DNA from 3 places in the Bradyrhizobium barranii subsp. barranii genome. Region 2 is predicted to be linked to each of the others. Evidence: riboswitches for the same ligand, from Rfam matches in the RefSeq annotation. Region 2 holds a riboswitch; each other region holds the start of a gene.
The links. Region 2 has a riboswitch for cobalamin ahead of J4G43_RS17450 (TonB-dependent receptor). Riboswitches for the same ligand answer to the same signal wherever they lie in the genome.
Positions count from the first base shown of each region.

Region 1: another riboswitch for cobalamin. It lies ahead of J4G43_RS18765 (DUF1636 family protein); the one in region 2 lies ahead of J4G43_RS17450 (TonB-dependent receptor).
Region 3: another riboswitch for cobalamin. It lies ahead of J4G43_RS18830 (energy-coupling factor ABC transporter permease); the one in region 2 lies ahead of J4G43_RS17450 (TonB-dependent receptor).

Region 1 covers NZ_CP086136.1:3,975,445-3,981,423, reverse strand. The annotation lists gene cobN (cobaltochelatase subunit CobN) at 1-2,862, opposite strand, end outside; gene cobW (cobalamin biosynthesis protein CobW) at 2,862-3,911, opposite strand; gene J4G43_RS18765 (DUF1636 family protein) at 3,908-4,282, opposite strand; cobalamin riboswitch at 4,379-4,600, opposite strand; gene cobO (cob(I)yrinic acid a,c-diamide adenosyltransferase) at 4,641-5,276, shown strand; gene J4G43_RS18755 (cobyric acid synthase) at 5,284-5,979, shown strand, end outside.
Region 2 covers NZ_CP086136.1:3,658,979-3,664,957, forward strand. The annotation lists gene J4G43_RS17435 (Cj0069 family protein) at 1-953, opposite strand, end outside; gene J4G43_RS17440 (GFA family protein) at 1,114-1,521, opposite strand; gene J4G43_RS17445 (TonB-dependent receptor domain-containing protein) at 1,660-2,127, opposite strand; gene J4G43_RS17450 (TonB-dependent receptor) at 2,094-4,007, opposite strand; cobalamin riboswitch at 4,208-4,416, opposite strand; gene J4G43_RS17455 (hypothetical protein) at 4,648-5,013, shown strand; gene J4G43_RS17460 (FixH family protein) at 5,116-5,508, shown strand; gene J4G43_RS17465 (efflux RND transporter periplasmic adaptor subunit) at 5,593-5,979, shown strand, end outside.
Region 3 covers NZ_CP086136.1:3,987,235-3,993,213, forward strand. The annotation lists gene J4G43_RS18810 (cobalamin biosynthesis protein) at 1-97, shown strand, start outside; gene cobM (precorrin-4 C(11)-methyltransferase) at 94-876, shown strand; gene J4G43_RS18820 (cobyrinic acid a,c-diamide synthase CobB) at 876-2,186, shown strand; gene cobA (uroporphyrinogen-III C-methyltransferase) at 2,183-2,914, shown strand; cobalamin riboswitch at 2,960-3,177, shown strand; gene J4G43_RS18830 (energy-coupling factor ABC transporter permease) at 3,215-3,892, shown strand; gene cobF (precorrin-6A synthase (deacetylating)) at 3,934-4,683, shown strand; gene cobT (nicotinate-nucleotide--dimethylbenzimidazole phosphoribosyltransferase) at 4,694-5,746, shown strand; gene J4G43_RS18845 (histidine phosphatase family protein) at 5,753-5,979, opposite strand, start outside.

The DNA.
Region 1 (5,979 bases), 320 kb from region 2:
TGGTCCTGCCGCACCGAGATGCGCTGCAGCCGCCGCGATGCCGGCTTCATGTGCGGCATAGTCGGCGGCAAGCAGAAGATCGGTCTCCGGCAGATCCTGGACGTGCACGAAAGCATCGGCGGATGCGAGCCGCGTCTCGATGCCGGCCCGATCCGGCTGCATCGCACCGTCCGCGGAGAACGCCCAGGACGATGCCGACAGCCAGGCTTCGCCGGCGGCATCACGCGTCTCGGCCGTAAAGGCATCGGGGATCGCGGACAGACCCACGCCGTATTGGCCGGGGCGCGGCGCGAACACGCGCGAGGCGCGGTGGCGATAGGGATTCTCGTCGCCCTCCTCCTCGCGCGACGCGAGCGCCTCGGCGGCGGCCTCGAACAATTGCGCAAGGCCGGAGAAGACATCGCGGAACAGGCCCGACACGCGCAGCGTGACGTCGATACGGGGGCGGCCGAGCTCGGCCGGTGCGATGATGTCGTAGCCGTTGACGCGGCCTGAGGCGTGGTCCCAGCGCGGCGCAAGGCCGGCGAGATGCAGCGCCATGGCGAACTCCTCGCCGGCGGTCCGCATCGTCGCCGAGCCCCAGAGATCGACCACGAGGCCTTTCGGCCAGTCGCCGTGATCCTGCAAATGGCGACGCAGCAGCTCTTCCGCGAGCCTGATGCCTTGCGCATGCGCCGACGGCGTCGGCACCGCGCGCGGATCGACGGCAAAGAGATTGCGCCCCGTGGGCAGAACGTCCTGGCGTCCGCGATACGGCGAGCCCGACGGCCCCGGCGCAACGCGCTGCCCCGCGAGGGAGGAACGCAACGCATCGCGCTCCGCATCGGCGCAGACGCCGCGGCCGAACACGTGCAAGCCGTCGCCGAACTGGCTCTCCTTGAGATCGCAGACGAAGCGATCGATCCGCGGGATCGCTTCCGCCGGTGCAGCCGATGCATCGAGACCAAGATCGTCTTCGAGCCCTGCCGCACGCGCTTCGTCGCGAATCGCGGCGATCAGACGCTGACGTCGGGCGGGGTCGAGACCATCGGCGGTCGAATATTCGTCCAGGAGACGTTCGAGCCGACGGAGGCCTTCCGGCACCGCGGATTGTTCGAGCGGCGGCGGCAGATGGCCGATGGTGACGGCACCCAAGCGCCGCTTGGCCTGCGCGGCCTCGCCGGGATCGTTGACGATGAAGGGATAGATGACCGGCAGATCGCCGATCAGGGCTTCCGGCCAGCACGCGGACGACAGCGCCACGGATTTTCCGGGCAGCCATTCCAGCGTGCCATGCGCGCCCATGTGCACGACGGCATCGATGGCCTGCCCGCGGAGCCAAAGATAGAACGCGACATAGGCATGGCGCGGCGTGCGGGCGAGATCGTGATAGTCGGCATCGCGCGTCGTCGCATCGCCGCGCTCGGGCTGAACCGCGATGATCGATTGGCCACTTGCGATGGCCGCGAATTGAAATGCACCGTCGCGACAACTCGGGTCATCCGCCGGCGCGCCCCAGGCCTGCGCAAGATCATCCTTTAATGCTTGCGGGAGACGCGAGAGCGCGGCGCGGTAATCGGCGACGTTCCAGGTCAGTCGCTGCTTCAGCAACGTTTCGCCAAGTGCGGAGACCGGCACAACATCGAAGCCGGCCTCTGTCAGGTCAGACAGCAATGCCTCGACCGACGCAAGCGCATCGAGACCAACCGCATGCGCGATCTGATGTGGACGGCCCGGGTAGTTCGAGAGCACGAGCGCCACCCGCTTCTCGGCGGCTGGCGTGTCCGCGAGGCGCCGCCAGGCCGCAACGCGCGCGGCGACGGCCTTGACGCGCTCCTCATCGGGCCGGTGCGCCAGATGCGAAAATTGCAGATCGGGATCACGCTCCGCGGCCGATTTGAAACTCACCACGCCCGCGAACAGGCGGCCGTCGACCTCCGGCAGCACCACATGCATCGCGAGATCGCCGGGCGACAGGCCGCGCAGCGACTCCGCCCAGTCCTCGCGCCGTGCCGATGAGAGCGCGACCTGGAAGACGGGACACGATGCAGCATCGAACGGTGTCGTGCCGTCGTCGCCCATCGCCGAGAACGCCGTCGCGTTGACGATCGCGGCGGGAGGATTCGTCGCGAAATACGTCCGCAGCCAATCCGCAACGCCCGGAGCCTTCAGCGAGGTGACGAACACGCCATACGCGTCAAAGCCGCGCTCGCGCAGCGCCGCGATCAGGGCGTCGACCGGCCCGGTATCCGCGGCGGTGAGATAGGAACGATAGAAGGTCACGAGCGCGAGCGGCTTTCCCTCGCCTGCCATCGGCGCAGCAATGACACCACGCGCGGGATCGTAAAAGCCCATCTCAGGCAGGTTCATCTCGCCGACGACCGGGCCTGCGTAAAGGCCCGAGGCCAACGCGAGCTGCGCGATCGCGGCCTGGGCTGCAACAGGACCGCCGGTGTCACAGAGCACCTTGAGCCGGCGCAGCGTCGAAACCGGCAGGGTCGAGTAGGCATCGAGCCGCGTGTCGTCGCGGCCGTCGGCCGGCAGCACGGCCAGCACGATATTGCGGTCCTTCGCCAGCTGCTGCAGGGCCGCGAGCCCGTACGGCCAATAGGATTCACCGCCGATCAGGCGCACCAGGATGCCGCGCGCCTGCGACAGCGTGCGCTCGATATAGGTGTCGACCGACAACGGATGCCGCAGCTCCGCGAGATTGGCGAGCCGCAGCGACGGCAGGCTGTTGCGGCCGCGCCGCCAGCCGGCCGCGAACGCGGCAAGGTCGGAATCCGAGTACGAGAGCACCACGAGATCGGCCGGGTCCTGGCCGATGTCCCTTGGCGTCGCGGTCTCCTCGAGACCGCGGCTCTCGCGGAAGACGACGTGCATCAGATACCAGATCCTGAAAGCCCAAGTCCGACCTTGATCGCGGCCTCGTCGATATCGCCGTGCTCGCCGATCACAACGAGCTTCGACTGCCTGAGAGCTGCGCCCCAGGGCTTGTCGAACTGGTGGCGCACGCGCTCGCCGACCGCTTGCAGCAGAAGGCGCATCGGCTTGCCCGCGACCGCGATATAGCCTTTGACGCGCAGCACGTTCTGCTCGCGCGAAAGACGCTGCACCGACGCGACCAGTGCGTCGATGTCGCTGATTTCAGGAAGATCGATCACGACGGAGGCGAAATCGTCGTGCTCGTGATCCTCCTCGCCGTCGTGATGCGAGGGGCGCGCGGCGAGATCGTTCTCTGCGGCGGCGCCTAGGCCGAGGATGACGCGCGCATCGATCGCGCCATCGGTGACGGATAGCATCGGCACGCGGCGCGACATCTCGGCGGTGATGGCGGCCTTGGCGGCTTCGATCCCTGCGGCCCCCGCAAGATCGGCCTTGGTCAGCAACACGATGTCGGCGCAGGCGATCTGGTCCTCGAACACTTCCGACAGCGGCGTCTCGTGATCGAGATTTCCATCCGCCGCGCGCTGCGCTTCCACCGCAGCCGGGTCCGGCGCAAAACGGCCCGCGGCGACAGCCTCGGCATCGGCCAGCGCAATCACGCCATCGACCGTGATGCGCGAACGGATCTCCGGCCAGTCGAACGCCTTCAACAGCGGCTTCGGCAGCGACAGGCCAGAAGTCTCGATCAGGATGTGATCGGGCCGCACCGGCCGCGCCAAAAGCTTTTCCATGGTCGGAATGAAATCGTCCGCAACGGTGCAGCAGATGCAGCCATTGGCGAGTTCGACAATGTTCTCCTCCGGGCAATTCGCATCGGCACAGGATTTCAGGATCTCGCCGTCGACACCCTCGCTGCCGAACTCGTTGACCAGCACGGCGAGCTTCTTGCCGTCAGGGTTTGCGAGGAGATACTGGATCAGCGTCGTCTTGCCGGAGCCGAGAAAACCCGTGACCACCGTCACAGGGACTTTTGCGAGCGAGTTCATTCGGCGGCCTCCGGCAACACGGCAATGGGGGGAATGCGGGCAAGCGACTGCTTGCGGAAGATTTCGGGACGGCTGCGCCAGGGCACGAGGCCATCGGGCGCGGCGGCATAGGCCGCAGCACCCGCGACCACGTCCCTCGCATGGGCCTCTGACAGACGGCCATAGACATAGGACCAGCGGCCGGGCGCGCTGAGCGCAACCGAGCAACCCTGGCTGCATGCCGACAGGCATTCAACGGGAACCACATTGACGCCCTCGGGCACGCCGGCGTCGAGGATCGCACCATGCAGGCGCTTGCCGGGCGTCGTCTCACCCTCGTCGAGCGTCTGGCCGGCACGGCAGGTAATACAGACGTGAAGTGTGACGGTCATCGCCTCTTCCAGGATAAACAGCGGGAGGCGAAGAGGCACACGGACCATTCCCCCGAAGGTCCGTTTCCCCGTCGCGGAACACCCCGTCCGCCGGTCCAAAACTCGTCCGCGCTGGCAGGTCTCCCGGCTTGCGGAGCAGGGCTTTTGGCCCTTCGATCCCCGCCTTCCCGATCCCCCGGGGGATCAGTGGCTTCGGGCATCTCTCCGGTCACGGTCGCGGGGGCGGCTGCAGTTTGGAGCCGAATCTTGTCGATTCGGACCCTATCGCATTCCCTCTTCGCCTGTCATAGGACAGGAACCAACGCCGGGCCACCATTTGCCCCCGGCCGCCTCTTGTCAAGCCGAAGGACCCTGTCAGATGACGCCTGAACCGGATACCCAAACGGCCGAGGAAACCGACGCCCGCCACGCCGCGAAAATGGCGAAAATCAAGGTCGCCCGCGACAAGATCATGGCGACCAAGAGCGGCGAGAAGGGCCTCATCATCGTCCACACCGGCGCCGGCAAGGGCAAGTCCTCCTCCGCTTTCGGCATGATCGTCCGCTGTGTCGCCCATGGCTTCCCTTGCGCGGTCGTGCAGTTCATCAAGGGCGCCTGGGACACCGGCGAGCGGCGCCTGCTCACCGGCCATTTCGGCGAGCTCTGCCAGTTCCATGCGATGGGCGAAGGTTTCACCTGGGAGACGCAGGACCGCGCCCGCGACATCGCCGCAGCACAGGCCGGCTGGGCGAAGGCCAAGGAGCTGATATCAGACTCCAGTCTGCGCATGGTCGTGCTCGACGAGATCAACATCGCGCTGCGCTACGACTATCTCGACATCGCCGAGGTCGTCGACTTCCTGAAAACGCACAAGCCGCCGATGACGCATGTCGTGCTCACCGGGCGCAACGCCAAGGACGAGCTGATCGAGATCGCCGACCTCGTCACCGAGATGACGCTGGTCAAGCACCCCTTCCGCTCCGGCATCAAGGCGCAAGCCGGCGTCGAGTTCTGACGACGCCATGGCGCGGGCTTTAATGATTCAGGGAGCCGGCTCGGACGTAGGCAAGTCGCTCGTCGTCGCCGGCCTCGCCCGCGCCTTCACGCGGCGCGGCGTGCGCGTGCTGCCCTTCAAGCCGCAGAACATGTCGAACAACGCGGCCGTGACCGTCGACGGCGGCGAGATCGGTCGCGCCCAGGCGCTGCAGGCGCTGGCCGCCGGCGTCGAGCCGCACACCGACATGAACCCGGTGCTGCTGAAGCCCGAGACCGACGTCGGCGCGCAGGTGATCGTGCAGGGAAAGCGCATCGCGACCGCGCGGGCGCGTGAATATGCGGCGATGAAGCCGTCGTTGATGGGCGCGGTGCTGGAGAGTTTCGAGCGGCTGAAGGCGCGCGCCGATCTGGTGCTGGTCGAAGGCGCCGGCAGCCCGGCCGAGGTCAACCTGCGCAAGGCCGACATCGCCAATATGGGCTTTGCACGCAAAGCCGACGTGCCCGTCGTGCTAGTCGGCGACATCGACCGCGGCGGCGTCATCGCCCAGCTCGTCGGCATCAAGACGGTGATCGACCCCGACGATGCCGCGATGATCCAGGGTTTCGTCATCAACAAGTTCCGCGGCGACCCCTCGCTGTTCGACGACGGCTACAAGCTGATCGAGCAGAAGACCGCGTGGCGCGGCCTTGGCGTGCTGCCCTGGTTCGCGCGCGCCGGCGAG
Region 2 (5,979 bases):
TCGGTACCGGCGGCGTCGCGGGGCCCGTACAGGAAGTCGGCGTCCCAGATCACCGGCAGCGACGGTTCGTCGATGCCGAGCGTGTCCATCAGCTGCGGCGTCCATTCGTCCTCCATCGATCTTCGGAGCGTCTGGAATTGCGAAGCATCGGGTCCATGCATGATCCGTGGGCCCGGCTGCGCCTCGGGTGCGTCGGGGCCTTCCGGCGGCGGCGGGATCAGGGCCTTGATCAATTGATGCCCGAAGCCCGCGACCTTGGCGCCGCTCATGTAGCAGCGGATCATGCCGTCGGGCAGGCGGGGTTGGAACGCCTGGTCGATGACGCAGCCGCCCCATCCGAAATACGGTTCGCAGCGCGCGAGGAAGGCATCGAGCGGCATGTCCTCGGGCAGACTGCCGCGTTGGGCATGCAGCACGCGAACCATGGCGTCCGCGTTGGGCAGGGCCTCCACCTTCCACACCCCCTGGCCGCCATTGCCGCGATTTTGCTTGAGCACGCGCGGACCGTTCGCCTGAAGACGCGCGGGAAATTCGGCGCGGAAGCTTGCGGCGGTGTCATAGCGATGCGTGTCGGCTCCCCAGCCGAGATGACGCGTTCGGTAGAGCACCTCCTTGACGCCCATCTTCAGGATCACGTCGGGATGGGCGCTCACCCATGGCCCTTGCGCCGCAACGTCGCGAAGCAGCGGGTCGAGGGCCTCGCGCGTCTTGCCCTGATGGATCGGATCGACCCAGACGAGCACGCCATCGACGGCGAGCAGTTGATCGCGGACGGCGTCGGCGAAGATCTCGTCGTAGATCACCGGTCGGGCTTCGATGCCGACCGCGGCGAGTGCTTCGAAAACGCAGACGAAGCGGCTGTTTTGCGCCGTCGCGTCCCGGCGCGCGGCGGCGTCGCCGCGGGAGAGGATGGCAACGGTATGGCGGACAGGAGGATGGCGTTCGGTATCCATGCGCAAGCTCCACGAATGGCGTGCTGCGCAGAGCTTGGACCGAGGTCTCACGGGGAGTCTGCTTCGTCCCCACGCCGATCAATCTACGTGAGATCGTCCGGCCGTTGCAAGATGGTGTTTGTGCGGTTCCATCGAGACGGCGAACGCTTCGCGCGCGCCGCTACGGTGGCGGAGGATAGCGGTCGAATGTCGGCAGTTCGTGCGCGCGCTCCATCCATCGAAGGCGCTCTGCGACCTGGATGTGCATCGTCGCCGGTACGGCGTCGGGATCGTCGTAGGTCGCGCTCTGGACGTCGATGACCCCGGGCAACATGTCGGCATTGACATAAAACAGGCCGGTTCCGCAGTCGCCGCAAAAGTGCCGCCGCGCATGTTCCGAGGAGCTGTAGACCTTGGGCTCGCCCTTGGTCACCTTGACGGCATCGTCCGCGTACATCGTCCAGCCGACGACGGGAGCGCCCGCGTGAAGTCTGCAATCGCGGCAGTGACACAGCGCGTGCACGATCGCTTCGCCCTCGACCTGATAGCGGATCGCGCCGCAGTGACAGCCGCCGGTGATGGTGCTCATGCGTTCCTCCCGATGGAAGCGAGGTTTCGTTGATCGATAGCTCTCGAGACCTGCGGCTTCAACGGCGCAATCGATTTGCGATTGCGTCCTACTGTCGCGTGACACCTCCCGCCACGGCGCGGACGAGGTGATCCGCGACTACCACTTGAACGAAGCCGCGACCTCGTAGCTGCGCGGCGCGCCCAGGATGATCTGGTCGGTGTAACCCGGATCGCCCCACGCCGCGTAGAGCTTGTTGGTCAGGTTCCTCACGCGAAAGCTGATCCGGGTCTGGTCGACGCCCGGGAAATAGGCTTTTGGAATATCGACGAACGCGTATGCGTCGAAGATCGTGTAGGCGTCCATCGTGACCAGATTGTCCTGGAAGTTGAAGCGGTCGCCGACGTGACGGACGAGGCCGCCGATCTCCACCGGCAGCTTCGTGTCGAAGCGATAGGAGGCGCCGGCGTTGGCGATGAAGTTGGGAACGTTGGGCGGCGTCTTGCCCGAATAGGACTGGAAGTCGCCATTGCCGTCGACATAGGTGAAGTCGATGAAGCGCGACTGCACGAAGGCGACGTTACCCCACAGTTTCAGGCCCGCGACCGGATTGACCGCGGCGGCAATCTCGACGCCTTGGAGGCCATCTTGCCGGCGACGTTGAAGAGGATGCCGCTTTCGGGGACGTAGACGTTCTTGCGCTCGATGTCGAAGGCCGAGAACGTGGCCTCCGCGCGCTTGTCGGCCGACAGCAGCTTCACGCCGGTCTCGTAGGTCCGCGACGTCGTGAGCAGCAGCGGCGTCGTGGGCCTGAGGATGAAGATGTTCGCCACCGTCGGGTCGGCTGCCGTCGCGTACTGGCTGTAAAGCATCACGCCGGGCGCGATGTCCCAGGTGTAGCCGATGCGTCCGGTGACCGGATTGAACGTCTTCGAGAAAGGATAGTTGGCTTTCAGGAGGCCATTCTCGTCGAAGCGGGTCCGCGACAGCTCGATATTCTCAAAACGGATGCCGCCGATCAGCGCGAAGGTCGAGGTCAGCTTGAGCCGGTCCTCGAACGACAGCGAGGCGGTGTCGAGATGGGTGTAGATCTTCTCGTCGCTGCGCGGGCCGTAGAGGCCGCGGTCCGGATTGAGGAGGTCGACGTAGTCATTGAAGAACAGCGTGTCCTGCGAGACGTTGAACTGGTTGCTGCTCGCCGCCACGGTGGCGACGAAGCGATTGTCCATTCCGCCGAGATTGGAATTGACGGTGAGGTCGGTGATGTTGCCGTAGAGTCGCTGTGCGTGATCGAGCGCCAGGCGCTCGCGGTAGATGCTCTGCGCGCCTGCGAAATTGCCTACGGTCTGGTCAAACGACGAGATCTCGTTGTTGAACCAGTGCCGGTGGGCGTCATAGCCATAGACCTGGCTCTTCAGCGAGATGTTGTTGGTGATGTCCCATTGAAAGCCGCTGCGCAGCCAGAGCTCGCCGGCGCCGCTGTGATTGTCGAGCACGTTGTAGTTCGTGGTCAGCGTGCGCGCGTCGATGGTGACCGGGACCGGCGTGCCGCCGCCGAGGTAATAGTTGCTCCAGAGGCCGGAGACGACGCCATACGTCGGCACGATGCCCGGCGCGTTCGCCGGCACCAGCGGCGTCCCCCAGTAGAAGCGGTCGTTGTCCTGCCTGTATTCGGTCGCGCCCCAGATCCTCAGGTTCTCGTTGACGCGATAGTTCAGCTGGCCCGAGACGTTGCTGAGCTTCGAATAGGTGTCGTCGATAAAGCCCTTGTTGTTGAAATGGCTGATGTCGAAGCGGTAGTCGAGGCCGTTGATCAGCGTGCTGCCGCCCGATCCGTAACCGGCGCGATAGCCGTTGAAGGAATCGTAGGAGGTGAAGGCGTCGTTGACGATTGGTCCGGTGTGCGGCGCCTTGTTCACGTAGTTGATGGCGCCGCCGGTCGCACCGAGGCCCGCCACCAGCGAGTCCGGTCCCTTGATGATCTCGACCTGCTGGAGGCCAGCCACGTCCATGGGACGGCCGGTCATGGTCGACGGCCCGATCGGGATGCCGTTGTAGAGCGTGGAGATCTGGTCGCCGGAAAAGCCACGCATCGAGAAGATGGCGGGCGCGCCGGGCGCATCGCCGCCGGTGACGCCGACTGCAGCCTTGGCGACGTCGGTCGTGGTCCGGATGCCCAGGTCCTGCATCGTCCGCTGACTGATGACCTCGACGGTCGCCGGCATCTCGCGCGCCGTGATGCCGAGCCGGGAGCCGACGTCGGTGACGGCTGCCGTGTTGAGCGGCGTCTGCACCGGGCCGCTCGGAGCTTGCGTGGCCGGAACGGCGACAGCAGGGGCGCCACGATTGCGTCCCGCGGCGCGCCGGGCCGCGCGCTGCTTCTGAGTGCCCGGGCTGACGGCAGGAGCCTGTCGCGGCGCAGGCGGCGACACGATCACCGGACCGACCTCCCGGGAGCGGTTGTCCTGCGTCGCGCTTTGCGCGAGCGCCGCGGACGACAAGGACACCGACGAGAGCAGAGTAATCAGGAAAGCACGCGATAACGCTGGCCTTGCGCCAGCACGGAAATGAAGATTTTGCACGACAACGCTCTGCGGCGACGCAAACAAACCGTCACCGCGGTTGCCTTAGTCATCCACCTTCGCCCCAGGCGGCGGATGCACCGGCTACTTGTCCGACATCAGGGCACCCCGCCCAATGCGTTCGCGCGTGACCATGGCTGGTAGCAGGTTTCCTGGCTCGCGGGTCATCGCCTTCGACCACCTTCCCAGAGGCCCAAGCGGGGCTCCAGTGGTTCGTTTGGTCGTCGGCTATCCGCCTACAGTTGCGGGGGCAGCCCGCGGAATTGCCCACTGAGGTGGACGCACCGCATTCCCTTGAAGAGTCCTTGCGGACACTACCGATCACGAAACTGGCATCAGGGGATGAGCGCGTCAACATCCGCGCGGGCTGCTGGACGGGCCGGTCGGTCGATGGTGGCCTTGTGTTGCTGTTTTGCACGATAGTCCGAAGGACCGCGTCGAAACGTCCAACCCGGCCTCCGGACGAGCCTGGGTAACGAACGCTTGACCACGATCAATGACTGCCTTTGGTGTCCGAATATGCTACTGAGGCCGAGTTCCGGCCCGACAAGGTAAGTCGATATTGATGCAGTTCGTCCGTACCATCCTGGCAGTCGCCATCGCCATATCCTTGGCGATGCTGCCGGTTGGCGCGTCCGCGGCGAACCTCGCAATGTCGTCGGATGGCATGCAGACGGCCATGCACATGAGCGGCGACGCCGACATGTCGATGGACGATTGTTGTCCCGACATGAAGGGAACAGGCTCCCATAGCGGCGGCTACAAGTGCGGGATGGGTTTCTGCTGCGTCGGTGGGATCATCGCGCTCGGTGATGTCAGGCCCATGGCGTTCGAACGTCTCGCCGTCATGGCCAGCACGATGGCTATTCCCCCGGATCAGGTCGTTTCCTTCCGCGGCGGCAGTCCTCCTTTCCGACCTCCTCGAATCTGATCTCGCAAAGCCCGAGACGCGAGCGGCGTGCCTGCTCGCGACGACGACTGACGTGCGCGCTTCACGCGCCACGGCGAAAGATCAATTCATGAGGACAGGACAATGCTTTCCAAGATCAGCACCGCGGCTCTCGCCGCCACCCTTTCGCTTGCCGCTTCCGCCGCGATGGCGGGCGCGGGCGACTACGCCTTCGAGCCCGTCACTCCGCAGATGAAGAAGGGCGAAGATGTCACGCTCGCCGTTCGCCTGACGAACAAGCAGACCGGCAAGCCGATACCGGATGCGGTCATCTTCAAGACCCGCCTCGACATGGCCCCGGACGGGATGGCCGAGATGGAATCGGCGGTCGCGCCGCTGCCGTCCAGGGAGCCGGGCGTGTACGCCTTCAAGACGGACCTGCCGATGGCTGGCCGCTACCAGATGACGCTGTCCGTGAAGGTGCAGGGCGAACCGGAGACCGTCACCGGCAAGGTGATCGTCACGGCGATCAAGTGAGCGTTCGGGCGCTGCCCGGCAGCGCCCGACATTCCCCTTTTTCCTTCACACGGACGCGCGCTCTCGGGCGCGCGGATACACGACATGAAAACGCTGCGTCTCCTGACGGCTCTTGCGCTTGGCGGCGGCCTGGTCCTGGCCGGCTACTACTCGCATTCGAACGGTGCGGGCTGGCTCGCTGAGGCCGACATAACATCGGCTGCGGCTGCCGCGGAGCGAACGCCGCTCTACTACCGCGATCCGAGCGGTGCGCCGCTCTGGTCTGCTGGTCCGAAGAAGGACGACCGCGGGCGGGACTATCTGCCGGTCTACGACGACGATGGAGCGGCCGTCGCGCCGGCGCTGCCGAAGGCGCAGGCGGCTTCGCCGCGAAAAATCCTCTACTACCGCAATCCCATGGGACTGCCCGATACGTCGCCCGTCCCAAAGAAGGATCCGATGGGGATGGACTATGTCGCCGTTTACGAAGGC
Region 3 (5,979 bases), 330 kb from region 2:
CGTTGCGGCTGGCCCCCGCGCGCGATTGATTGCGACGCGGGTGGTCTCGCGGGATCGCACCGCGACCGCCGCGATCGCGGAAGGAGACGGCGCATGACGGTGCACTTCATCGGTGCAGGACCGGGCGCTCCGGATTTGCTGACGTTGCGCGGACGCGACCTGATCGCGGCCTGTCCGGTCTGCCTCTATGCGGGCTCGCTGGTGCCCGAGGGCGTGCTGGCGCATTGCCCGCCCGGCGCCCGCATCGTCAACACCGCGCCGCTGTCGCTCGACGAGATCATCGCGGAGATCGCTGCCGCGCATGCCGACGGCAAGGATGTTGCTCGCTTGCATTCCGGCGATCTCGCGATCTGGTCGGCGATGGGCGAGCAGCTTCGCCGCCTGCGCGCGCTCGGTATTCCCTACACGGTCACGCCGGGCGTGCCGTCCTTCTCGGCTGCGGCAGCTGCACTGGAGGTCGAGCTGACGCTTCCCGGTCTTGCCCAGACGGTGGTGCTGACGCGCACGCCGGGCCGCGCCAGCGCAACGCCTGAGGGCGAAAAGCTCGCGTCGTTCGCCGCCACCGGTGCGGTGCTCGCGATCCATCTGTCGATCCATCTGCTCGACAAGGTCGTCGCCGAGCTGACGCCGCATTACGGCGCGGATTGCCCGGTCGCCATCGTCTGGCGCGCGAGCTGGCCGGACCAGCGCATCGTTCGCGCCACGCTGGCGACGCTCGATGCCGCCGTCGGCACCGAGATGGAGCGCACGGCACTCATTTTGGTTGGCAAGACGCTTGGAGCGGCGGATTTCGACGAGAGCCGCCTCTATGCCGTCGACTACGACCGCCGCTATCGGCCGGTCGGCGCCGATCCGCGCTTTCCGGAGGCATCGTGATGCCGGCAGGGCTCGTCATCTCCGCGCCGGCCTCCGGCGTCGGCAAGACCACGCTGACGCTGGCGCTCGCGCGCGCCTGGCGCAATGGCGGATTGAACGTGCAGTGCTTCAAGAGCGGGCCCGATTATATCGATCCCGCCTTCCATGCCGCTGCGACGGGGCGCGCTTCCGTCAACGTCGATAGCTGGGCGATGGATCGCGGGACGATTGCTCATCTCGTCGGTCGCGGCACTAATGCCGATGTCGTGCTCGCGGAGGGCTCGATGGGCCTGTTCGACGGCGTCGCGGCGCGCGGCGTCTCCGGCACCGGCGCCACCGCCGACATTGCCGAGATGCTGGGCTGGCCGGTGCTGCTGGTGATCGATCCCTCCGGACAGGCGCAGACGGCGGCGGCGATCGCCGCAGGCCTTCGCGACTATCGAGCCGGTGTGCGCCTTGCCGGCGTGGTGCTCAACCGCGTCGCCAGCCCACGGCATGAAGATCTCGTGCGGCGTGCACTCAACGACGCCGGCATCGCCGTGTTCGGCGCGCTGCCGCGTCATGCCGAGATCAGCCTGCCGAAACGGCATCTCGGCCTGGTGCAGGCCGAGGAGCAGGCCGAGATCGGCAAGCTGATCGACGAAGCCGCGCGCTTCGTCGCCGAGCATGTCGATCTCGATGCGGTGCTGCGATCGGCAGCAAGCTGGTCGCCGCAACCGGCGGTAAACGGCATGAACGTGACGCCGCCCGGGCAGCGCATTGCGTTGGCCCGCGATGCCGCGTTCTCCTTCATCTATCCGCACATGCTGGAGGCCTGGCGCGCGGCCGGCGCCGAGATCTCGACATTCTCGCCGCTTGCCGATGAAGCGCCCGACGCGAGCGCCGACGTCTGCTGGCTGCCCGGCGGCTATCCCGAGCTGCACGCGGGGAAGATCGCGGCCAATGCCCGCTTTCGCAGTGGCTTGCGCGCGTTCGCTGACACACGGCCGGTGCACGGCGAATGCGGAGGCTATATGGTGCTGGGAACCGCTCTGACCGACGCCGACGGCATTCGCCATGAGATGACGGGCCTGCTCGGACTGGAGACGAGCTTTGCCAAGCGCCGCATGCATCTCGGCTATCGTCTCGCTGCGCTCGCCGCGCCGATGCCGGGCCATCAGGTCGGTGCGCGCCTGCGCGGTCATGAGTTCCACTATTCGACGATTATCGCGCAGCCCGATACGCCGCTGGCGGTCGTGCACGATGCAACAGGCGCGGTCATCGCCGAGACCGGCTCGCGGCGGGGACAAGCCACCGGCACGTTCTTCCATCTGATCGCGGAGGATCGGTGAGCGGTTTTGTCACTTTCATCTCGGCCGGCCCCGGCGACCCCGAGCTCCTCACGCTCAAAGGCGCCGCGCGGCTGCGCGATGCCGACGTCGTGCTCTATGACGACCTCGCCTCCGGCGCGATCCTCGATCTGGCCCGGCCCGGCGCCAATCTCGTCGCGGTCGGGAAGCGGGCAGGGCGGCCCTCGACCAAGCAGCACCACGTCAACCGCCTGCTGATCGACTACGCCGCGGCCGGCGTCCGTGTGGTGCGGCTGAAATCGGGCGATGCCGGTATCTTTGGCCGGCTCGAGGAGGAGCTGGAGGCGCTGCGCGAAGCCGGCATCGGCTACGAGATCATTCCCGGAATCACCTCGGCCTGTGTCGCCGCCGCGCAAGCCGGCATTCCCCTGACCCGGCGCCACACGTCGCGCCGGGTGCAGTTCGTGACCGGGGCCGATGTCACCGGCGAGCTGCCGCAGAATTTGAACTGGGCGGCGCTGGCGGATCCCGAAGCGACCACCGTGGTCTATATGGGCCGGCGCACCTTTCCGGCGCTTGTCGCAAAATTGATCGAGCACGGCCTCGCGCCGGATACCCCGGCGCTGTTCGCCGAATCCCTCGGTCGTCCCGACGAGCGGCTGGTCCGCACCACCATTGCCGAGCTGGCCGAACAGCTTGCGCGGGGCGGCGCCGCCTCGACGGCTGCCGTGATCCTGTTCGGCGCGCTGGCGGGCGATTATCCGTCATGACCGTCCCGGCCGCCCTTCGCCCCTTGACGCCCGGCTGGCGAAAGGGGCACACAGGAGACGCATGGTGCTCGGGGTGGTGCAAGCCGCCAGAGCATAATCGGGAATGGGGGTGGGCGGACAGTTGCGCCGCCCAAAACCCCAGCCGCCCCCGCGACTGTAAGCGGTGAGGGACTCCGATCAGCCACTGGGCCGCAAGGCCCGGGAAGGCCGGAGAACCCCAGTGAACCGCGAGCCAGGAGACCGGCCGTGCATGTTTTGTGGCCAAGGCCGTCGGGTGTGACGGCAGGAAGGAACTGAACCATGCATATCGAACCCGGAGTTGTATCGGGCGCCAAGCTCGTGTTGAGTTACGCAACCGGCATCGCCGTCGGCGGCGTTGCGCTGAAGCTCGCGGTCGAGACCGTGCGCGAGCAGGGCATCACGTCGTTCGCGGCGCGGACGCTCGCCACCACGGGCCTCGTGTTCGTCTTCTTCGAGATCCTGCCGCACTTCCCGGTCGGCGTCTCCGAGGTGCACTTCATCCTTGGCTCGACCCTGTTCCTGCTGTTTGGGGCGGCGCCCGCGGCCTTCGGCCTTGCGTTCGGACTGTTGTTCCAGGGCATCTTCTTCGAGCCGCCCGATCTGCCGCAATTCGGCATGAACGTCACCACGCTGCTGGTGCCGCTGTTCGGGATCCAGGCGATCGCCGCGCGGATCATTGCCCGCAACGCCGCCTATGTCGATCTCAGGTATCGGCAGGCGCTGGCGCTGTCGACCACGTATCAGGCCGGCGTCATCGCCTGGGTTGCGTTCTGGGCGCTCTATGGCTCGGGCTTCGGTGCGACCAACCTCGTCAACATCGCGACCTTCGCGGCCTCCTACGCGCTCGTCATAGTGATCGAGCCGCTGGCCGACCTCGGTGTGCTGGCACTGGCAAAATCGCTGCGTGGCGTCACCGCGCCCGGTCTCGTCACGCCGCGCCTGCACAACGCGGCTTAAGAGACAAAGGGGCGGCCGTCATGGCCGCCCCTGAACGCGCGATGCTCACGCTCTCCCTGATAGGCATCGGTTGCGGCGATCCCGAGCAGCTCACGCGCGCCGCCGTTCAAGCCATCAACGCGGCCGATCTCATCCTGATCCCGCGCAAGGGGACGGCGAAGTCCGATCTCGCAGATCTCAGGCGGACGATCTGCGCGGATGTGCTCACCAATCAAACGACGCGCATTGCCGAGTTCGATCTTCCCGTGCGCGATGCCGGTGAAGCGGATTATCACAAGGGCGTGGACGATTGGCACGAGGCCGTGGCCGCGGCCTGGTCGCAGACGATCGCCAGCCATCTCGGTGATGATGGCAAAGTCGCGCTGCTGATCTGGGGCGATCCCTCACTGTATGATTCGTCGCTGCGCATTGCGCGGCGGCTCGATCCCTTGCCTGATATCGACGTCGTGCCCGGCATCACTTCGATCCAGGCGCTGTGCGCGGCGCATGCGCTGCCGCTCAACGACATCGGCGAGCCCTTCCTCGTCACGACGGGGCGCCGCTTGCGCGAGGGTGGCTGGCCGCAGGGCGTCGATACCGTGGTGGTGATGCTCGACGGCGGCACGGCGTTCCAGTCGCTCGATCCTGCGGGGCTGCACATCTGGTGGGGCGCCTATCTCGGCATGCCCGATCAGATCGTCATGTCGGGCGTTCTGGCCGAGATCGCCCCGCACATCGTCGCCGCGCGACAGGATGCGCGCGAACGGCATGGCTGGATCATGGACAGCTACATTCTCAAGCGCCGGCCGTAAGCGAGGCAGCATGCTCCCTGAATGGGTCACCCGGAAATGCCCCGATGTCTCCGCTGTCCACCGCGAGGCGGCGCTCGCGCGTCAGGCGCAACTCACAAAACCGGCCGGCGCGCTCGGCCGGCTGGAGCAGCTTGCGGTCGAGCTTGCGGGCCTGCAGGCGACCGAGCAGCCGCGCGCCGCGCGAGTGCCGATCATCGTCTTCGCCGGCGATCACGGCATCGTCGCGCAGGGCGTGTCGGCCTATCCGCAAGGAGTGACCATCGCGATGATGGCGAATTTTGCCTCGGGCGGTGCCGCGATCTCGGTGCTGGCGCGTGAGCTTGGCTCAAACCTTGAGGTCGTCGACGCCGGTACGCTGGCGCAGGAGGAGATGGCAGGAATCGTCACTGACAAGCCGCGCAGCGGCACGCGCGACTTCAGCGTGGAAGCAGCGCTCCCCCCCACGGAGCTGGCATTCGCCTTCGAAGCCGGTCAGCGCGCAGTCGCGCGCGCAGAAGCCAGCAGGCCCGATCTCCTGATCTTCGGCGAGATGGGCATCGGCAATACCACGACGTCGGCGGCGATTGCGGCGAGCCTGCTCGGCATCAGTGCCGAGGAGATCGCGGGCTGCGGTACCGGCGTCGACGCGGCCGGCCGCGCGCACAAGGCGCGCGTGATCGACGCTGCGATCGCGCGTTACGGCGTTGCGGGCGCTTCGCCGGAACAAATTCTGTGCGCGGTCGGCGGCCTCGAGATCGCGGCGATTTGCGGCGCCATCATTGCTGCTGCGCAAGCCCGCATTCCCGTGTTGATCGATGGCTTCATCGTATCCGTGGCAGCGCTGGCGGCGGTGCGGCTGAACCCGTCGTGCCAGCCATTCCTGCTGCCGTCGCATCAATCGGCGGAGCAGGGACATCGGCTGGTGCTGCGTGCGCTGAACGTGCAGCCGTTGATCAGCCTCGATCTCAGGCTCGGCGAAGGATCGGGGGCGGCCATCGCGCTGCCGCTGGTGCGGCTCGCGTGCAGCCTTCACAACGGCATGGCGACCTTCGCGCAGGCCAACGTGCCGGATCGCCCGGCCTGATCCAGCTCAAGCCGCGCGCTGATTGACCGCGACGACGCGCCAGCCGGTGGCGAGCCGGTCGATCCGGGTCAGTGACAACGGATCGATCACGAAGCGCAGGGCCGCTTGTGGTGTCAGATCCAGCGCAATGCAGAGCGCGGCGCGGATGGTGCCGGAGTGAACGACGAGCGTTGCCGAGCCGGCGCCGATTTGCGCGAGACCCAGCCGGACGCGCGCGACCTGATCCTCAAAAC